Regions from separate parts of the Schinkia azotoformans genome, predicted to be linked through region 2. Evidence: predicted binding sites of a transcription regulator. Region 2 holds the regulator's gene; each other region holds the start of a gene.

Region 1 (7,503 bases), on a different contig from region 2:
AAATGGTAGGTTAAAAAGAGGTTAAAAAAAATTAGTTTTGTTGATCGAAGTATTTTTTTAGTTCAAAAAAAGCATTTTCAATTTGAGGTAACCGGCTTTTCACATTATCAACATACTGTGTATCATAAATATTAGTGTTTCCCCTCAAAGAATTTGACAAGTCCTGTAGAAGTTTAACTACTTTAAATGTATCGTTATTATTCATTTTATACCTCCTGTTAGTACCAGATAATAAATATCCCCTATGTCCTATTTTATAGAAAATATTACTACAATTCAATAGAAAAAAATTTGTTGTGAAATATTTTACAAGAAACTTTCGAAAAATAATTGTATGCTCAAATGTAAACATTTTCATAAATGAAATTTTCTTATTCTACAGGATTTTGTAAGATATTAAATGTAAGCGCATTAAAAATCGTCAAAGTTTTGAAAAACATTTTTCGACTATTTTCAACCATTTTAGGGTATAATAAAATTAAATAATAAAAGAATGGTAAGTTAAAGGAGTTCATATTCATGAATGAGTTATTTACAGTTGGCCAAGAAGTAATAACGAATGATTTGTATTTTTCTCGTTATGGTCAGGTGATAGCTGGAGAAGTAGTCAAGGTTGAAAGAGATAAAATCTGGGTGAAAAACCAATATAACACGATTTCGGTTATCAACAATATGTGTCTTGAGTGCAAAGTAAATGAAGAAGAAATGGTAGGGCTACTAATTTAATGTTAGTAGTCTTTTTGTTTTCTTGAAAACTTTTTTAGATTTTTACAAGGAATTTAGTTTCTATGTCGAACTAATAATATAGCAGCTTTTTTTCTAGGGTGTATATTGATGAAAGGTGTGATGTAGTTGATTATTAGGAAAAAGTTGGATGCAATGCAATTTCTTGAGAAATTTACAGACATTGCTTCATATGACTATGAAAATGAAAAGCATTATTTTGTATTTAAAGACAAGGAACGCGGTGGACAATATACATTAATGAAAAAGGACGAAAGATGGTCCATTCACGGTAAGGGTGAAAACTATTGTGATGATGGTGAAACGATGATGGATGATATCGATGGTTTGCTTGTCTTCATATGGAAACATAGGAGCAAAATTAATCATGTATTAAAAGAAATTCTCAATTCAAGTGTGATCGCATGAATCAGTAATGGCCGGAGGAACCCCGGCCACTGCTTTTTTTATTTCACAATGATTTTGTTGTCTTCAATGGCAACTTTTATTTCAGTGATGTTCCCATTGTCTAACAGTAAATCCGATATTTGATCTTCAAGCTGCTCTTGGATAATACGGCGTAATGGACGTGCACCAAAGGCAGGATGGTAACCGAGCTCAGCTAATTTTTCTTTTGCTTCAGTTGAAACATCAATTGAAATGTTTTGTTCGTTTAATAGAGCTTTTAAGTCATCCAACATAATATCAACGATTTGTAAAATATGCTCTTTTTTCAAGCTCTTAAATTCAATGATGCTATCGAAACGGTTTAAAAATTCCGGCTTGAAGAAAGCGCCAAGTGAATCTAAAATAGTGCCTTCAGTTGAATCCTCCGATTGTTGCTTATCAAAGCCTACTGTTACTTTCTTAGCACCGACTCCGGCATTACTTGTCATAATAATAACGGTATCCTTAAAGCTAACTGTTCTGCCTTGGCTGTCTGTTAGGCGGCCATCCTCTAAGATTTGCAGGAACATATGCTGTACGTCGAGGTGCGCTTTTTCAATTTCATCCAAAAGAATGATGCAATAAGGATTTCTGCGCACTTTCTCGGTTAATTGTCCTGCTTCATCATGTCCAATATATCCTGGAGGTGCACCGATAATTTTAGAGACTGAATGCTTCTCCATATATTCACTCATATCTAGACGGACTAGGCTGTCCTTTGTTCCAAATAACTCCTCCGCAAGTCGCTTCGTTAATTCAGTCTTACCAACACCCGTTGGTCCAACAAATAGGAAGGACCCAATTGGACGATTTTTATCCTTTAACCCTGCACGGCTACGCTTAATTGCTTTTGAAACTTTTTGAACGGCTTCTTCTTGGCCGATAATTTTCGCTGAAAGATTGGCAGCGAGTTTTTTCATTTTTACTTGTTCATCCTGTTGAAGTTTTCCAACCGGGATCCCAGTTTTTTCTTCAATTATTTTTTGAATTTCACTTACTCCAACGATTGCTTGTTTAGTATTGTTTCCAGCTTCTAGCTGCTTTTCAAGCTTGATTTCCTCGTGACGCAATTTTGCTGCTAATTCATAATTTTCTTCGCTTGCTGCTTTATCCTTCTCCTTTGCTATTTTAGCGAGGCGTTCATTAAGTTCTGTTGTATCTTGGCCTGCATGCTGCAAATTAACTTTTGAACCAGCTTCATCTAATAAGTCGATCGCTTTATCTGGAAGGAAGCGATCTTGAATATAGCGATGTGAAAGAGTGACACAGGCTTCAATCGCTTCGTCCATATATTTTACATCATGGAAGCTTTCATATTTTGCCTGAATTCCTTTTAAAATTTCAATTGCTTGTTCCACTGTTGGTTCATTTACGATAACGGGTTGGAACCGACGTTCAAGGGCTGCATCTTTTTCAATATGACGGTATTCTTTTAAGGTTGTTGCCCCAATAAGCTGCAATTCACCTCGAGCTAAGGCAGGCTTTAAGATATTACCAGCATCCATAGATCCTTCAGCAGAGCCAGCTCCTACTAATAAATGGATTTCATCAATAAATAAAATGATGTTTTTTCGTTTTTGAAGCTCAGAAATCAATTGTTTCATTCGTTCTTCAAATTGGCCGCGAATTCCGGTATTGGCAACTAGACCGGCCACATCTAGCAAGTATAATTCTTTATTTAAAAGCTTAGCCGGCACATTTCCTTCAGCAATTTTTAAGGCTAAGCCTTCGGCGATTGCTGTTTTACCAACACCAGGTTCACCAATTAAAACTGGATTATTTTTATTGCGTCGATTTAAGATTTCAATCACACGATTTACTTCTTTATCTCTGCCAATGACAGGGTCTATAATGCCGGCTTTTGCGGCATTTGTTAGGTTTCGACCGAATTGATCAAGAAATCCGTTGCCGCGACTAGCTTGGCCAGTCATTTGTTGCCCATGAAGGTTTGTGTAAAGATCTTGGTCTTGTTGTCCAAAATTCATTCCATTAAATACATTCTGGAATGGTGTTGGTCCTCCGAATGGGCTAAAGCCACTTGGAATTTTAAAATTTGCTTTTTCTTTGTTATAGCATTCAGAACATAGATGTAATTGTTTCTTTTGTTGGTTTAATTGGATATTTAAATGCACTGTAGCTTCGTTTGTATGACAAATTTGACAATACATAAAAGTTCCTCCTTTAGTAATTGGTAATGTTTGACCTTAATTGACTTTGATCTTTCTTGACTATAATTAAATCAAAAAGGTCAAAAAAGGTCAAGAAAAAAATAAAAAAATAAAGCCAGCAGATTATTCTGCTGACTTAAGTTCATCTAAAATTGGAAAGAGCTCTTCAAGATGTTTAATTTCATAAGTAGGGGTAACGTCAGGAAGTCTTTCTTTATTATGACGATTAATCCATACTGATTTAATGCCGGCCCGTGTTGCCCCAAGAATATCAGTCATTAAATTATCGCCAACCATAATAGCGTCTTCTTTGTTTATTTCCATAAGTTTTAAGGCATGTTCAAAAATGGATGGGTCAGGTTTGCCTCGTCCAAAATCGCCGGAAATAACGATTTGATCAAAGTACGGAGCAATTTCTGGTGTAATCGTTAATTTTGTATTTTGTAAATCGGGTGAGCCATTTGTTAATAATAATAATTTATAATTACCCTTTAATTGATCAAGTACTTGAAATGATTCATCGTACACAAATGGTTTCTCCCGGCGTATAGCGGGGAATAGCTCACCCAACTCATACCCGAAATCAGGATCTTTAATGCCTAAAGCAGCTAAACCTCGTGTCCATGCTTCTTTACGGTAGGTTGGTACAATTTTGCTCATTTTCATAAAGTCTTCTTGATCATCTGAAAAATTTCCCCATAGACCTTCAAATGGATTGATTCCAATCATCTGTGTAAATGAGTAGGTCTCATAGGAGCTGTATAGTTCTCTTGCTTCTTTGCGGACAGCTTCCTCAAGTTTTTCGGGGTCAACATTATATTTTTCTTTTGCTTTTTGACATGTTGCAACAAACGCTTCTTTTACGCTTTTTTGATCCCATAGTAAAGTATCATCTAGATCGAAAAATATTGCTTTAACCATTATTATTTACTCCTCTTCCTTTTATATATATAAAGACTACAATTGAAAAACTATTTTGTATATAAGAAAATATAAATAAAGTTAATTGATATTTTCAAGAAATTCATTCAGCATTCTTGCCGTCATCCCCCAGATGACTTTGTCTTCGTAGCAATAAAAATATTCTTTCATGTTTCTTGGTCGCCAATTATAATCTTTTCCATCTGGGATAAGATGATAAGGGAAATTATCTTCTGGCTCAATTCTATAATGAATTTGATAAATTTTAGGTTCTGTATTTAAAAGAAAAGAAACAGGAACAGTGAAGATTTCACTTACTTCATCAGGATTGGGAGAAATCTCCGCAAATTCTTTTTCAATCCATCCGACAAAAGGATAGATGATGGAGTCAGAGGATGAAACGAAAAAGTCAAGTGGCCCAACGAGATTGATATCTTCTTCAGTAATTCGCAATTCTTCTGTAGCTTCACGAAGAGCTGCGGTTTGACTGTCTTCTTGTCCTTTTTCAATGCGGCCGCCTGGGAAACAAATTTCACCGGGTTGGCGTCTTAAATGTTCGGCACGTTTTTCAAAAATAATATGAATATCATCATTGATTTTAATTAAAGGTAATAAAACAGAATAACTTTGGAAGTGTTTATGACCTAAAACATGCGGCCGATTATTGGTTACTTTTTGAATACGTGCCATTAAATCGTCCTTCATATGGGATCTCCCTCCTCTTTTTTTTAGTTTTACTATAATTCTAGCACATAAGGATGAATAACGTGTCTATATACAAAAAAACATTTCTTCTTATATTATTTATCATAATTACGTATTTAGGGATTAGTTTAAGGATTGGTTCGGAGGGACTTGAACGATTCGATCAGGTAATTAGTACATTCATTCAACAATTTAGATCTGATGATTTGACAGTAATTATGATTGTCTTAACAACAATTGGTTCTTATAAAGTGGAATTTCCGATATTATTTTTGGTTGCGATTGTTTTTTGGTTTTTACGAAGAAAACTCATTTTTCCTGTTTTACTAGTTATTAATTTATTTGGAGTAAGGTTTTTAAATCACTTTTTAAAAGCTGTTATTGAACGTCCGCGCCCAACGAGTGAACGTTTAGTAGAAGTTACCGGATATAGCTTTCCAAGTGGACATGCTATGATTTCGATTGGCTTTTATGGCTTTATATCTTTTTTACTTTACCAAGAACTAAAAAATAAAACGAACAAAGCCTTATTCATACCATGGCTCTTGGGTATTATGATTTTATGTATTGGTTTAAGTCGAATTTATTTAGGAGTTCACTATCCAAGTGATGTTATTGCGGGATTCTTAAGCGGGGGATTGTGGTTGACTTTATGTATCATTCTATCTTATCGAATAAAAATAAGTGAAAAAAGTGTCTGACATCATGATGTCAGACACTTTTTTGACAAAAATCAATGCTTGTTATTTGCGAGTTGCTGTTCAGCCATTCTTACCATTTCCTTTACCATATTTCCACCAATTGCTCCGCCTATTTTACCAGCATGACTTGCTGTTATATTGCCGTTATATCCCTTATTTAAAGGGATCCCGAGCTCATTTGCTATTTCATATTTGCCTTTATTTTGGTTTGGCATAAGACTCCTCCTTTTATCCTATTTTTCCCCCGAAATTTAGTTTTGTTCCTTCCTAAAAAAGGAAAATTATCCAGTGACCTACTAATGAAGTGTTATACCATCCAATGCTAAACTCTAAAGTATTAGAAAAAGAGGTGAGAATATGAAAGTATTAAGACCATTGCTCATTTTATTTGGGCTGCTGATCTTATTGCCAACCTTCGCACACGCTCATTCTAGTCCTAGTTGTCAAATCTTTGTTAATGATCACAAAGTGTCTTTTCAAGAGCCGCTTTTTGTTGAAAGTGGGCGCCTGTTTGTTCCAATTAGATTTATTAGCGAACAACTAGGAGCGGCTGTTGAATGGAATGGTGCAGAACGAAAAGTTCTGATTAAATCGCCAATAAATGATCAAATCCTATTTTTTGCAGGTTCTAGAGGAGTACAAATTAATGGTTCTAAATACATAATGGATGTTTCCCCTTTAATGCGGAATGACAGAATGTATCTACCAATTCGCCATGTATCGGAACTGTTACACTTGAAAGTTAAATGGATGGATAATACTGTTCAATTAAATCAAGTGCCACTTTATGAAGTGCAAGAAGGGGACAGTTTATCTTCAATCAGTGCGAAATTTAATACAACTGAACAACTAATTAAGGTTAGAAATAGCCTACAATCAAGTACTGTCTCTCCGAAAACAAAGCTGAAAGTTGTCATTCCATCGGTCATGAAGAATGAGAATCAGGATGATCTACTTTTACTTGCAACATTAATTGAAGCAGAAGCAGGGGATGAACCTTTTATCGGCCAAGTTGCAGTTGGAAATGTAATCGTCAACCGTATCAACGATAGTCGCTTTCCTGACACGATTGAAGCCATTATTAATGAACCGGGACAGTTTACACCGGTGTCGACTGGGAGAATTAATTCTGTAAAGCCGAGCCAAAGCTCAATTGAGGCCGCTAAAAAAGCTCTCCAGGGAGAAAAACCAGTTAAAAATGCAGTTTATTTTTTTAACAAAGCAAATACGACAAATCAGTTTTTATTAGCTAGAGAAGTTGTATTAGATATTGGGAATCATCGCTTTACAATGTAATATGCAAAATCCTCCATTTCTGGAGGGAGGATTTTAATCTTGACTTTTCATGACTCCTAAAATTGTGGGCATATTAAAGTTGTACGAAAAACAATTTTTATGGAGGGACAAGCATGAAAAAATCATTGATTTTCGTTACATCTTCTTTACTTTCTGTTGGGCTTTTAGCAGGTTGTGGTGCTAATGACAATAATAACGACAATAATGGCAATGGTACTACAGGTGTAAATTATAAAAATCGTGGTGTTAATACAGAAAACGTTCGTTATAATTGGAACGACAGGCTGGCTCCTGATGATGTCCGTTATGATTATCGAAATAATAATAACGGTATCTTCGATAATAATCGAAATGGTAATAATGGCTTTGGCACGTATAATAATAATTACCGGAATGGTGATCCGGATCTTGTTGACGTCGATTACGATAACGCCGAGCCAGACCCTGGTGAAGAACCAAATGAGGATCGCAACCCATTAATTAAGGGTCGAAATGATGATAACGATGGTGTGTTTAACAATAATCGCGGTATAAACGGCAAC
Region 2 (7,503 bases):
ACCTACATTCATTAACTCTAAAAATAGCGGAAAGTACAAGAACCCTAGTGTTCCGCCCACGATAATAAAAAATAGCTGAACGATTTTTTTAACCATTCCTTCACCTCCTTTTATCATTATTAACTTTTTTTCTATTTTAAAAACATTGTTCGTTACAGAAAAATAATATTTCACTTACTATTTTATATTGAAATGATGATAAATATCAATTTTGTAGGCAGATTACTAAAAATTGCATAAGCTAACGTTCCAAGGTGTGATCTAATGCTTCTGCTACTGTTGAAACGCCGATGACTTCGATGCCCTTCGGAGCTGTCCATCCGCCAATATTTCTTTCCGGTATAATAACCCTCTTAAAACCAAGCTTCGCTGCCTCCTGAACACGCTGTTCGACGCGGGAAACCCTTCTTATTTCCCCTGTTAACCCGACTTCGCCAAACACTACATCTGTTGGGTTGGAAGGTTGGTCACGAAAACTCGAAGCAATACTTACAGCCACACCAAGGTCAATTGCTGGCTCGTCAAGCTTAATTCCACCGGCTACTTTCAGATAAGCATCATAAGCCCCTAATAAAAACCCTACTCTTTTCTCTAGAACAGCCATAATCAAAGACACCCTGTTATGATCAATTCCTGTCGCCATTCTCCGCGGGTTTCCAAAGCTAGTCGGTGCTATTAAAGCCTGAATCTCCACTAACACTGGGCGTGTACCTTCCATCGAAGCAACAACTATGGAGCCAGCAGCACCTTCTGACCGTTCCTCCAAAAATATTTCGGAAGGATTTAGTACTTCCCGTAAGCCTTCTTCCTTCATTTCGAATATACCCATTTCATTTGTTGAACCAAATCTGTTTTTAACCGCCCTTAAAATACGATATGTATGATGGCGTTCCCCTTCGAAATACAAAACTGCATCAACCATGTGCTCAAGTAGTCTTGGACCAGCGATCGATCCCTCCTTTGTGACATGTCCGACTAAGAAAATAGCAATTCCCTTCGTTTTTGCAATTCGCATAAAGTGAGAAGTACATTCCCTTACCTGCGACACACTGCCAGGGGCAGATTGAACCTCAGGATGATAAACGGTTTGGATTGAATCGATAACAACAAAGGATGGATTCATTTCATCAATTGCTTTTTCTATATAAGCTAAATCTGTTTCGGATAAAACGAAAAGGTTATCACTTTCTATACGTAAACGATCGGCCCGAAGTTTCGTCTGGCGAGGAGATTCTTCTCCAGATATGTATAAAACTTTATGATTTCGATTTGCAAGCTGTGAGGATATTTGTAATAAAAGTGTGGATTTTCCAATTCCAGGGTCGCCGCCAATTAACACAAGTGATCCTGGAACAATACCTCCGCCTAAAACTCTGTCCATCTCCTTATACTCTGTATATATTCTCGGCTCGCTAACAGATTGAATGGTGGTAATCATTTGAGGCTTATTTGTTCCAGCTATTGTCTCAGAAGAAGTAACAAATGATTGTCTTCTTGATGATTTTGGGAGCTCTATTTCCTCCACCATTGTGTTCCACTCATTACACCCAGGGCATTTCCCCATCCATTTCGGTGTTTCATAGCCACATACCTGACAGCAAAATTTTGTTTTTTTCTTTGACATGAAAAAATCCCCTCTTAATTAAAGTTACCACATATTGTTAATATTTATGATACCATAACGAATAATGTAATCAAAAAGAAAAAAAGGACGCTTTTGGCATCCTTCCTTAAGTTCAAACACTACTCTGTCTTTACTACATAATCATCATTTTCTACATCAATGATGATTTTATGACCCTTTTGAATAGTCCCTTTTAATAACTCTTCAGATAAGCGGTCTTCAACCTGCTTCTGTAGTGCTCGTCTTAATGGTCTAGCACCATATTCAGGATCAAAGCCTTCATTTGCAATTTTTTCTTTCGCTGCATCTGATAACGCAAAATCAATGTCCTGCTCTTTTAAGCGTTTTGTTAATTCATTCGCCATTAACGTGATAATTTCATTAATATGCTGTTTCTCTAAAGAGTGGAAGACAATAATTTCATCAATACGGTTTAAGAATTCAGGACGAAATGCCTTTTTCAAAGCATCCATTACCTTCGATTTCATGTCCTTGTATTCTTGACCCTCTTGAACATTAAAGCCTACATATTTATTACGCTTAAGCTCGCTTGCACCGACATTTGATGTCATAATCACAATCGTATTTCGGAAGTCAACAGTACGTCCTTTTGAATCAGTTAAGCGACCATCCTCTAATACTTGAAGAAGAATATTAAATACTTCTGGATGTGCTTTTTCAATTTCATCTAAAAGAATTACAGAAAACGGTTTACGACGAACCTTTTCGGTTAATTGCCCCCCCTCTTCATGACCTACATAGCCTGGAGGTGAACCAACTAAACGGGATGTTGTATGCTTTTCCATATACTCTGACATGTCAATGCGGATCAAAGCATCTTCATCGCCGAACATGGCTTCTGCAAGAGCGCGAGCTAATTCCGTTTTACCTACACCAGTAGGGCCGAGGAAAATAAATGAACCGATTGGGCGCTTTGGATCCTTCAATCCGGAACGTGCTCTACGGATTGCTTTTGCTATAGCTTTTACAGCTTCCTCTTGGCCGATTACACGAGAATGGAGAATACTTTCCATGTTCAATAGACGGTCTGTCTCTGCTTGAGCCAATTTAGATACAGGTACTCCAGTCCAAGCAGAAACCACTAAAGCAATATCCTCTGTAGTTACTTCTGAGTTTTCTTTACCCTGTCTTTCTTTCCACTCTTTCTTCGTTTTTTCGACATCTTCACGAAGACGCTGCTCTGTATCTCTTAACGAAGCAGCTTTTTCAAATTCCTGACTTTGAACGGCTGCATCTTTTTCTTTTCTAATTTCCTCGAGCTTTTGCTCTAACTCTTTTAAGTTAGGCGGAGCAGTATAAGAGCGAAGACGGACTTTGGCTCCTGCCTCATCAATAAGGTCGATCGCTTTATCAGGAAGGAAACGATCTGATATATAACGAGCGGAAAGCTTTACGGCCTCTTCAATAGCCTCATCTGTAATGGAAACACGATGGTGGGCTTCATAACGGTCACGTAATCCATATAAAATTTGGATTGCTTCTTCTTGAGTCGGTTCACCAACTTGGATTGGCTGGAACCGACGTTCAAGGGCAGCATCCTTTTCAATATATTTTCGGTATTCATCTAATGTTGTGGCACCGATACATTGCAGTTCCCCACGTGCAAGGGAAGGTTTAAGAATATTGGATGCATCAATTGCACCTTCTGCTCCACCCGCACCAATCAAAGTATGCAATTCATCGATGAACAAGATAATATTGCCTGCCTGGCGAATTTCATCCATCACTTTTTTCAAGCGGTCTTCAAATTCACCACGATATTTAGTTCCGGCAACAACAGTACCCATATCGAGCGTCATGACGCGCTTATTACGTAAAATTTCGGGTACTTCATTTTGAACGATTTGCTGGGCAAGACCTTCCGCAATCGCTGTTTTACCTACCCCAGGTTCACCGATTAAAACCGGATTATTTTTTGTTCGGCGGCTTAATACTTCAATTACACGTTGGATTTCTTTGCCTCTGCCAATAACAGGGTCAAGGCTTCCTTCACGGGCAATTTGCGTTAAATCGCGGGCAAGACTGTCTAATGTTGGAGTATTAGCATTTGCTACCACCCCGCCGGAATGACTGCTGGAAGTAGATTCATTGCTTCCTAACAGTTGTAAAACCTGCTGGCGTGCCTTATTTAAGCTTACACCTAAATTATTTAATACACGGGCTGCAACGCCTTCGCCTTCACGGATGAGTCCAAGTAAAATATGCTCGGTCCCTACATAGGAATGGCCCAACTTTCTCGCCTCATCCATAGAAAGTTCGATCACCTTTTTGGCTCTTGGTGTATAGTGAATCGTTTGACTCGCTTCATCACCCCTGCCAATAAGGGCCTCCACTTCCTCTTGGATTTTTTCCGGCCCAAGATTTAGGGCTAATAGTGCTTTTGCTGCAATCCCTTCACCCTCACGAATAAGGCCTAATAAAATATGCTCAGTCCCGATATTACTATGTCCTAAACGAACCGCTTCCTCTTGTGCAAGTGCCAATACCTTTTGCGCACGTTCGGTAAATCTTCCAAACATCATTTAGATCACTCTCCCATCGAATCCTTTTCTAATTTTAATCGTTCTCGGATTAGAGTTGCTCTCCTTACATCTCTTTCTTCAGGAGCTAGTCTTTTTCCTGCAAATCTCTGTAAAAAACCTGGCTGCGTTAAAATCATTAATTCACTTAATATTGATCTTGAAACATTTTGTATAAATCCTAAATCAATGCCAAGCCTTACATCTGATAAACACCGGGAAGCTTCAGTTGATGGAATGATGCGGCTATTTGCTAAAGTGCCATAGGAGCGCCATACCTTATCTTCAAGCTGGATAGAGGAGGATCTTACAAGCATATCCCGTGCCGAGCGCTCTTGAGCAATGACTTGGGCAACTACACTTTCTAAATCTTTGACAATATCCTCTTCCGACATACCTAAGGTAATTTGATTTGAAATTTGAAATATATTTCCTTGTGCTTGACTACCTTCACCGTATATACCTCTCACAACCAATCCTAGTTGGTTAATGGCAGGTATTATTTTATTCATTTGATTTGTTAAAATGAGGGCTGGCAAATGAACCATTGCAGATGCCCGAAGTCCAGTCCCAACATTTGTAGGACAGCTCGTTAAATAGCCCCTTTTCTCATCAAATGCAAAATCAACTCTTTCTTCGATCCAATCATCAATCGCATTGGCAACCTGTAGAGCCTGGGATAATTGCAGTCCCGGAAATAAGCACTGAATCCTGACATGGTCCTCTTCATTGACCATTATGCTAACCTCTTCATTTTCTGAAAGGATCACTGCCCCTTGCTCTGCATCATCAGCAAGATGAGGGCTGATTAAATGTTTTTCAACTAATACTCGCTTATCAATCGGTTCAAGATCCATCATTTTAATAAGTTCAAATTGACCAAGATTGGGGTTAAAACTGCGGTTTACAATGGACTCCTTCATTAACTCGACAACTTGTTCTAAATCATCCCCAGAAGCTAAAGTAGGAAAAACGATGTCTTTCAGATTTCTTGCTAGACGGACCCTGCTGCTCAGCACAATATCACTATCAGGACCTTCTTGGCTCATCCAAGGGCTTAATGCCTGATTAATAAAACGTTGTAATGACATTTATGAGCGCTCCCCCTCTCTATGCTCACTTAAGAGTTGCTCTAAGGAGCGGATTTTGTCTCTGATTTCAGCCGCTCTCTCAAACTCCTCATTGTGAATTGCTTTTTGGAGCTGTTCCTTTAATTCCACAATTTCCTTCGTTAGATGAAGATTACCGCCTATTCGTTTTGGAATTTTACCTTCATGTGCTGTATTTCCGCTATGAACCCTTCTTAAAATCGGATCTATTTTGTTGCTGAATGTCTTGTAGCAGTTTGAACACCCAAACCTTCCAATCTTAGAAAATTGCTGGAATGTCATGCCACATTGATTACATTGCTCAGTAACAAGATTTCCAAAAGGATTACTGCTTGGGCTTGTAGATAGAGGATAATCTAAATTTAATAAGCCGGAAAGGAGGTTGCTAATCGAAAACCCTCCGGCCCCAGACATAATTTCACCTTTTTCCCTTGCACATTGCTCACAAAGATGCGTTTCCGTTTTCTGTCCGTTAATGATCTTAGTAAAATGGAGCGAAGCAGGGTTTTGGTGACATTCTTGACATTCCATAATTACACCTCTCCCTTTTTTAGGTTCGTTATTGGGTAGTTATTTACTTATATTTTAAGGTGAACAGCATCGATTTCAAAATGTTGGAGCGTAACTCATCTCTACCTGGTAATTCGATTAAAAGCACACTTCGATCAATAGCACTAATAATTAATTTAGCTTCCCTTTGAGAGATTACTTGTTCTTCAAGCAACCTTTCAATTAGAACCTCTGATGTAGACTGCGAAATTCTATTTGGAATAAGTTCAATCATTTGGTCAATTAATTCAGCATGGTCATCTGTTTCGACCTTTATGATCCGAATATACCCTCCTCCACCCCTTTTACTTTCCACTATATAACCTTTTTCAATCGTAAACCGAGTGTTGATCACGTAATTAATTTGTGAGGGGACACATTGGAATTTTTCAGCTATTTCATTTCTTTTAATTTCAACGACATTTTCTTCACTAATATGCAATACCTTTTTTAAATATTGTTCAATAATATCAGAAATATTTCGCATCAATCCCTCCCCTTTCTACTGACTTTGACTTTCTTTGACCATGAATATATTATATAGCCGAATCAAGATTCTTTTCAACTTTTAAGTCTAAGAAAAACACAGTAGTAGCATACCCACTTTTAATGGAGCACAAACGGAGAAATGGGAGATTGCCTCCTACGTTTACATTTTGGGTCTCAATAGATTTGCTGAACATAATCATTTGTCGAGATTTTATCCAGGATTTTCGCACGAATGGATGGGTCCTTCATTTTAATTTCTATTGTTATTTTCTTTTGATCGGCTTCACCTTCATTATTTTTTAATGATTGGATAGATACTTTTTGAAATGATATATCATTCTCTTCCAATACCTGCAATACCTCATTAAGCTTATTGCATTTCTTGTCCATTACAACCGTTAATATTTCCGTATTGCTTGTGGAAAGAATTCTCTTTTCAAACTTATTCAAAAAAATTAAACTTAATAACACAACAATTGTTGTTAGTAGAGCAGGTGCGATCATTCCAACCCCCACGATTAAGCCAATTCCAGCAACAACCCAAATGGATGCAGCTGTTGTTAATCCATGAACGGTAACACCTTTGACTAAGATCGTTCCCGTACCCAGGAAACCGATACCACTAATAACGTAGGAAGGGATTCGTGCCGGATCAAATCTAATATTGGCATTCATATCAATATAGTCTTGAAAGCCATAAAGGGATAAAAGCATCATTAAACAGGAACCCACCCCGACTAACAGATGTGTCCGAAATCCTGCCGGATGTTTTTTGATTTCCCGTTCAAGTCCGATGATTCCACATAATAAGGCAGCTATAAAAATCCTAATCGTCATTACCCAGAAGTCATTTCCTAAAAATTGTTGCAGTTCCATAGTTGAGCCCCCTTTTTTACACGTACCTATCTATATAATTCGCAATTCATTCCGTTTTTTCCTTGTAAATCGAAAATGTATATTTTGTAGCTTTGTTGGAGCGTGGTAAGGAATTTATGTGTACTCTATGTATGTGGTAAAGGATTGGACTTGTGCTTTTTATTGTATTAAAAAGAAATACAAAAAAGAACAGCATTTCTGCTGTTCTTTCGTTTGCTTGGCAACGTCCTACTCTCACAGGGGGACAGCCCCCAACTACCATCGGCGCTGAAGAGCTTAACTTCCGTGTTCGGAATGGGAACGGGTGTGACCTCTT
Region 3 (7,503 bases), on a different contig from region 2:
AGACGTGCTGCAGTTACCAATGGCACCTGGTGATTATCATATTTTGGACCATTGTATGAATGGAAATGGAATGGTGTATGGCACATTCACGTATACACCAGACTTTCAACTTATTTCATATCGCTTGGATCCATCTTAATATATAAGTGTATGCGATAAAAATGATCAAATTAGTGTTGGGGAATTTTGTAAAGGAAGGGAAAGTAAAAAATGGCTACACCAAATCAGGATGTGCAAATGGTTATAATAACCGGGATGAGTGGTGCAGGTAAAACTGTCGCTGTTCAAAGTTTTGAGGACCTTGGTTTTTTCTGCGTTGACAATTTACCTCCAACACTACTTCCGAAATTAATGGAGTTAGTAAAAGAGTCCGGAAACAAGATGAATAAAATTGCTTTAGTCATGGATATGCGCGGACGAGAATTTTTTGATACATTAATAGACGCGATTGATGGTATGAGTGAAGTAAGCTGGATTACTCCACAAATTCTGTTTTTAGATGCAAGTGATCAAGTTTTAGTGAGCCGCTATAAGGAAACGAGACGGTCACATCCATTAGCAAAAAGCGGTCTGCCGTTAGAAGGAATTAGGCTTGAAAGAGAAATACTTGATGAATTAAAAGGCAGAGCCCAACATATTATTGATACTTCCGAGTTGACCCCAAGAATGCTGCGGGAAAAAATCATCAACGGATTTTCGCAGGATAAACAACCTGTTTTTACAGTGAATGTGATTTCGTTTGGCTTTAAATATGGCATTCCAATTGATGCGGATCTCGTTTTCGATGTGCGCTTTTTACCGAATCCACATTATATTGATTCACTGCGTCCGAAAACTGGTCTTGATGAAGAAGTTTCTTCATACGTATTAAAACAGCCGGAAACACAAAAGTTTCTTGAAAAGCTAATTGATCTCCTGACTTTCATGCTCCCGCAATATAAGCGTGAAGGGAAAAGTCAGTTGGTGATTGCAATCGGCTGTACAGGTGGACAGCATCGTTCGGTGACGCTTGCAGAATATATCGGGAAGCATTTCGAAAATGGCTATTTTGTAGGTCGAGGGCATCGCGATATTGAAAAAAGGAAGGGAAAAAGGTAACGATACATGGAATGGAGAAAACTGCCTAGAATTGTAGTGATTGGCGGGGGAACCGGATTGCCGGTGCTTCTTCGCGGCTTAAAGCAGTATCCAATTGATATCACTGCGATTGTGACGGTAGCGGATGATGGAGGGAGTTCCGGAAGACTGCGGAGTGAACTCCAGATCCCGCCCCCTGGAGATATTCGCAATTGTTTAGCAGCCTTATCAGAGGTTGAACCTCTAATCGAAAGCTTATTTCAGCACCGCTTTCGAAATGGCAATGAACTGTCAGGTCATGCATTAGGCAATTTATTGCTTGCTGCGATGACGAGCATTACCGGAGATTTTGTGAGTGGCATTCGTGAAATGAGCAAGGTTCTTAATGTAAAAGGCAAGGTATTGCCTGCAGCCAATCGGGCTATTATTCTTCATGCCGAATTGGAAGATGGGACCGTGGTGACAGGCGAATCGAAAATACCAAATGCGAATAAGAAAATAAAGCGTGTTTTCCTTACGCCATCTGATGTGGAACCACTCCCTGAAACATTGGAAGAAATTAATAACGCTGATTTAGTTGTTATTGGCCCAGGAAGTTTATATACTAGTATTTTACCGAATTTGCTTGTATCGAAAATCGGGCAGCAGCTTTGTCACTCAAAAGCAAAAAAAGTGTATGTATGCAATGTCATGACGCAAGCAGGAGAAACAATGGGCTACACAGCAAGTGACCATGTCAAAGCATTGTACGATCATTTAAAATGTGCCTTTTTAAATAGTATCATTGTAAATGATGCCGAACTGCCGAAAGCGGTTTTACAACGATATAAACTTGAAAATGCCCAGCCGGTGAAATATGACAAGGAAAAACTCGAAAACTATGGGCTCGAAATTATCAATAAAGATTTGGTGCAGATCAAAAATGGTGTCATCCGCCATGATACTGAGAAAATCGCAAAGGTGATCTATTCTTTATTGTAAAAGTGAGGGGGTGGAGACTTGTCTTTTGCTTCTGAGACAAAAAAAGAATTAACAAATACTGAAATGAAAAATTGTTGTGCAAAAGCAGAGCTTTCCGCTCTTATTCGTATGAATGGTTCGATGTCTTTTATGAATCGGAAAATCATGGTTGATGTCCAAACCGAAAATGCAGCGATTGCAAGAAGAATATACACTTTGTTAAAAAGAGAGTATAATATCTCTGTTGAACTGCTAGTAAGAAAAAAAATGAGATTGAAAAAAAATAATGTATATATAGTTAGGATGGTTCAGCAAGCAAAAGAGATTCTCGAGGATCTTGGGATTATGGGAGAAGGGTTCACCTTTATTCGAACAATCTCTGATGTATTTTTAAAGAAAAAGTGTTGCAAACGTTCTTATTTAAGAGGCGCTTTTCTTGCTGGAGGGTCGGTTAATAACCCGGAAACATCATCCTACCATTTGGAGATTTTTTCATTATACGAGGAACATAATAATTCCTTATGCGAGTTAATGAATTCATTTGGATTAAATGCCAAAACGCTGGAACGTAAGAAAGGCTATATTACGTATTTAAAAGAAGGAGAAAAAATAAGCGAACTCCTTAATATTATCGGCGCCCATCAAGCGTTGCTTCACTTCGAGGATGTCCGAATTGTTCGCGATATGCGGAACTCGGTTAATCGCCTTGTAAATTGTGAAACAGCGAACTTAAACAAAACGATTGGAGCTGCCATCCGCCAAGTGGAAAATATTCGTTATATTCAAGATACCGTTGGCCTTGAGACACTTCCGGATAAGCTTAGGGAAATCGCTGAGCTAAGAATTACATACCAGGATGTTACTCTTAAGGAGCTGGGGGAAATGGTATCTGGCGGACAAATAAGTAAATCAGGGATTAATCACCGTTTACGTAAGATTGATGAAATTGCAGAAAAATTACGATTGGGTGAAACCATTTCCAATTCTTAAACGTATGATTATAGGTAAACTTTTGTCAGATGGGGCTAGGCTGGCGTTTTACTGATGTTTAAATTTTGGAAAAGATATAGATAATAATTTGTAACAATGATGAAACATTTTTACTGGCTCACTCTGTTACAATAGGATAAAATGGGGTTGTGTATGACAAGGAGGAGAACACTTTGATAGAAAAGACGGTTACTGTTAAGCTGAAAACTGGCCTTCAAGCCCGTCCGGCAGCATTATTTGTTCAAGAAGCCAATCGCTTTTCTTCTGACATTTTTTTAGAAAAAGAAGGAAAAAAAGTGAATGCAAAAAGTATAATGGGCCTTATGAGCTTAGCAGTGGAATCTGGTGCAGATGTTAAGCTGTTAGCAGAAGGACATGATGAGCAAGACGCTGTAGCTAAGCTTACCGAATTTATAGAAAACGAACAACATCATTAATGTTGTAGTAAAAAAACACGACATCACCTTCGAAAGGCTAATGTCGTGTTTTTTACTTCTTTATTTTTTCTCGTCAGTGCTCTTTGTAATAACCTTATCGATTAAACCATACTCACGAGCTTGTTCAGCATCCATGAAGTTATCTCTTTCCGTATCACGGTTGATCACTTCAATTGGCTGGCCGGATCTTTCAGCCATGATTGCATTTAATTTTTCACGCATTCTAATAATACGTCTTGCATGAATTTCGATATCGGTTGCTTGACCTTGCGTTCCGCCTAGTGGCTGGTGAATCATAATCTCACTATTAGGCAATGCAAAACGTTTGCCAGGAGCACCTGCAGTCAATAGGAAAGCGCCCATGGAAGCAGCCATACCAATACAAATTGTTGAAACATCAGGCTTAATAAATTGCATAGTATCATAAATAGCCATACCCGCTGTGATAGAACCACCAGGACTATTTATGTATAGTGAAATATCTTTATCAGGATCTTCAGCGGCTAAGAATAAAAGCTGTGCCACGATTGAGTTCGCAACTGTATCATCAATCGCTGTTCCTAACATAATAATTCTGTCTTTTAAAAGTCTTGAATAAATATCATAAGCTCTTTCACCACGATTTGTTTGCTCAATAACTGTTGGGATTAAATGCATATCCATCGAAATTCCTCCTCATCTGTAATTAACATTAACTTCTAATTTAAATATACATGCATGGTCAATGAAGGTCAAACGTGACGTTATGTAATCTTGCGCTTTTTTCATGATTGCCCATTTTCCTTGTACTTAAACCATATGCGGAAAATGTTTAATTTATTCATAGTGTGGACCATGGACCATGGGGTCGGGAACTATGTCCCGGTCCCACTGCGTTGTGCCACAGTTCCCGACCCTGCGTCCCACCCCGAGGTCACCAAAACTGAGCCAGAGAACCCAACCCTCTGACCCAAGGTCCAAAATAACCACTTGCAAAAAATCGAAATCTTTCTTATAATAAACTTCGTTGTGTGTATCAACTTAAGTGCTTGCCCTCGTGGTGTAATGGATAACACAGAAGATTCCGGTTCTTCCGCTGGGGGTTCGATTCCCTCCGAGGGCGTTAATTTAAATGAGGAAGATCTGTACCCGCAGATTTTCCTCATTTTTTTATACTATAAGCAAGTATGATCTTTTATGGAATATAGTATAAGAAAAGACATCGATATTTGCCATTGTGGGCAAATATCGTGTTTTTCTAATAAGTTTTTATCAAAAAAGTAAGCGTTTCCATATAATAATAACTGTAGTACAATGTTTGTAAGGGGGATTTGAAATGAAACAAGGTCTTGTACAACAACAAACTACAAAACTAGTGATGACAAACGAACTTAGGCAAGCTATTTCGTTGCTTCAATATTCATCTGCAGAGCTTGATCAATTTCTTCAGGAGCAGGCAACTGAAAATCCGCTATTAAGTGTTGAATCATTTCGCGTAGAATCAACCCGGAAAAAGAAAAAGAACTCCCCTTCAAGCGGACAGCCTTCTGCAAAAATGGAGCAACAAGAGTCCCGTATGACCATCCATGACCATTTGCAAAAGCAAATTGGTTTATTAAAAATAGGATCAGAAGAAAAACAAATCATAAATTATTTGATTTTATCGATAGATAAATCAGGCTATTTTACAGGCAACATCGAAGAGATCAGCAATCGCTTTACTGTTCCCGCCTCAGTGATCGAAAGTCTTTTAGGTAAAATTCAGGAGTGTGAGCCGATCGGTGTTGGTGCTCGTAATCTCCAAGAATGCTTATTAATTCAACTAAAAAACCTGCCTGAACGGAATTTGCTCGCAGAAGAGGTCGTTGCCAATCATTTGCAAATGTTAGCGGACCGTAAATGGAAAGATATCGGAGCCAAACTCAATGTAGCGATTGAGCAGATTCAAGATGTGTTTGATTTTATCCAAATGTTGGATCCGCGACCGGCCAGTGCCTTTAATGAAGGCGTTTCCAACTATATTGTGCCGGACATGATTATAAAAAAAGAACAGGAAGATTTAGCGGTCAGCTTTAATGAGCGGCTTATGCCTTCGATAAAGGTGGATAGTTCGTACGAGCCAATTATTGGACAAAAGGATAATGAGGCCTACAAGTATTTGCGTGAAAAAATGGACCAGGTCCACTTTCTAAAACGAGCCTTCGAGCAGCGCTTAGAAACGATGCAAAAGGTAATGAAAGCGATTATTGATCGGCAACGGGATTTTTTCCTAAAAGATGATGCAAAATTAAAACCGCTGACGATGAGGGATATTGCACAGATGATCGATGTCCATGAATCAACAGTCAGCCGAGCCGTTAATGGAAAATATGTTCAAACATCAAAGGGTGTCTTTGAATTAAAATACTTTTTCACATCAACGATCCAAACAGAAGATTTTGAGGATGCGTCTTCGAAGGAAGTAAAGGAAGCGATGAAGACGATAGTAGACGGAGAAAATAAAAAGAAACCATTGTCAGATCAGCAAATTGCAGCCATACTTAAGGAAAAACACGGCTATAATATTTCAAGAAGAACAGTTGCGAAATATCGGGACCAGCTTGGTATTTTAGCCTCATCCAAACGAAAGAGATATTAACAATTATTCGCAAGGGGTCATACACTAATATGAAGCAGCCAATACAGGTAAATTTTTATACGAGACCGGTTTGTCCGCTCTGTGATAAGGCAAAAACAAAATTGCTGGAGCTGGCCAATGAATTTCCTCTCGTAATCCATGAAATTGACATCTATCAGGATGATAAATTACTAGAAAAATATCAACTTATGATTCCAGTAGTTGAAGTTGATGGTGAAGAAGTGGATTATGGAATGGTTAGTGAAGACGCCGTTCGATATTTTCTTCAGTCAAAATATGAAATATAAGCATATTTGTTGAACGTCGAAATTATTCCTGCTACAATAAACAATATAGCAGGAGTGATTTTTTTTACCGCACGCGGGACATAATTTGTCTAAATGGGACATAATAGGTCCGGATTATTGGTAAAAAAATCTTGTAAGGGGAAGTAAAGATGAATACTGTTTTAAAAATTCAACAAAAATTATTACCGGATTTGCTCGAGGTTATGCAGCATCGCTATCAAATTTTGAAATACATTCGTTTGATGGAACCGATTGGTAGACGGATATTAGCTACTCATTTGGGTATGACAGAGCGGGTGCTCCGGGCCGAAATTCTTTTTTTAAAAGAGCAGGGTTTGGTTAATGTCTCTTCCGCTGGAATGAGCTTAACATCAGAGGGCAGACAGTTAATTAGGTCGCTTGAGTCCGTAATGAAAGAAGTTTCCGGATTAGAAGAATTAGAGTTGCAATTAAGAGCAATATTAAACATTGAGGAAGTCATCATTGTTGCCGGTGACAGTGACGAAAATGAACTTGTCAAAAAGGAAATGGGAAGAGCTTGTGCCAGTCGGATGAAAAAAGCATTTTCCACGGATAATATTATTGCCATTACAGGAGGCAGCACTGTTGCTGCTGTTGCGGAGATGCTGACACCGACTGTAGATGAGCGTAATATTATGTTTTTTCCTGCCAGGGGTGGTTTAGGTGAAAATGTTCAAAGCCAGGCAAACACGATCGTCGCTAAAATGGCTGAAAAAACAATGGGACAATATAAATTGCTCCATGTACCTGACCAAGTAAGTGATGATGTGTATTCGTCTTTGGTTGAAGAGCCTGCTATAAAAGAAACGCTAGAAATGATTCAACAATGCAGCATGGTTGTTCACGGTATTGGGGATGCTATAACAATGGCAAAACGACGAAAAACTGATGCCGAGACCATTCAAAAAATTTCTGACGGACAGGCGGTCGGGGAAGCGTTCGGCTACTACTTTGATGCCGATGGGAATGTGGTCCATAAAGTAAGGACAATCGGCCTGCAGCTAGAAAATTTGGAGAATGTGCCATGTATTATTGCTGTGGCCGGAGGTGCTTCCAAGGCAAAGGCAATAGCCGCTGTCGTGAAGCAGCGTCAAGGTCGAAAAACGATTCTCGT

The links. Region 2 encodes CtsR, which represses protease genes until heat stress. Its sites were predicted from a motif close to ATGGTCAATAAAGGTCAAACA; they were not measured.
Region 1: a site for CtsR is predicted at 3,366-3,386, ahead of P9E47_RS11605 (ATP-dependent Clp protease ATP-binding subunit). Genes of this name have one in related genera too.
Region 3: a site for CtsR is predicted at 4,182-4,202, ahead of clpP (ATP-dependent Clp endopeptidase proteolytic subunit ClpP). Genes of this name have one in related genera too.

What each region holds. Positions count from the first base shown of each region.
Region 1 is NZ_JARSMD010000019.1:149,676-157,178, forward strand. It holds gene P9E47_RS11590 (hypothetical protein) at 32-205, opposite strand; gene P9E47_RS11595 (hypothetical protein) at 520-726, shown strand; gene P9E47_RS11600 (hypothetical protein) at 853-1,152, shown strand; gene P9E47_RS11605 (ATP-dependent Clp protease ATP-binding subunit) at 1,191-3,338, opposite strand; gene P9E47_RS11610 (HAD family hydrolase) at 3,462-4,259, opposite strand; gene P9E47_RS11615 (NUDIX hydrolase) at 4,341-4,964, opposite strand; gene P9E47_RS11620 (phosphatase PAP2 family protein) at 5,027-5,665, shown strand; partial or broken gene P9E47_RS11625 (alpha/beta-type small acid-soluble spore protein) at 5,698-5,859, opposite strand; gene P9E47_RS11630 (cell wall hydrolase) at 6,023-6,961, shown strand; gene P9E47_RS11635 (hypothetical protein) at 7,075-7,503, shown strand, end outside.
Region 2 is NZ_JARSMD010000020.1:92-7,594, reverse strand. It holds gene P9E47_RS12505 (PIN/TRAM domain-containing protein) at 1-96, opposite strand, end outside; gene radA (DNA repair protein RadA) at 242-1,624, opposite strand; gene clpC (ATP-dependent protease ATP-binding subunit ClpC) at 1,744-4,167, opposite strand; gene P9E47_RS12490 (protein arginine kinase) at 4,173-5,255, opposite strand; gene P9E47_RS12485 (UvrB/UvrC motif-containing protein) at 5,256-5,804, opposite strand; gene P9E47_RS12480 (CtsR family transcriptional regulator) at 5,848-6,309, opposite strand; gene P9E47_RS12475 (MgtC/SapB family protein) at 6,486-7,187, opposite strand; rRNA gene rrf (5S ribosomal RNA) at 7,403-7,503, opposite strand, start outside.
Region 3 is NZ_JARSMD010000001.1:237,074-244,576, forward strand. It holds gene P9E47_RS01040 (NUDIX hydrolase) at 1-139, shown strand, start outside; gene rapZ (RNase adapter RapZ) at 211-1,098, shown strand; gene P9E47_RS01050 (gluconeogenesis factor YvcK family protein) at 1,105-2,058, shown strand; gene whiA (DNA-binding protein WhiA) at 2,077-3,027, shown strand; gene P9E47_RS01060 (HPr family phosphocarrier protein) at 3,201-3,464, shown strand; gene clpP (ATP-dependent Clp endopeptidase proteolytic subunit ClpP) at 3,525-4,121, opposite strand; tRNA gene P9E47_RS01070 (tRNA-Arg) at 4,495-4,566, shown strand; gene rpoN (RNA polymerase factor sigma-54) at 4,780-6,081, shown strand; gene P9E47_RS01080 (glutaredoxin family protein) at 6,111-6,368, shown strand; gene P9E47_RS01085 (sugar-binding transcriptional regulator) at 6,518-7,503, shown strand, end outside.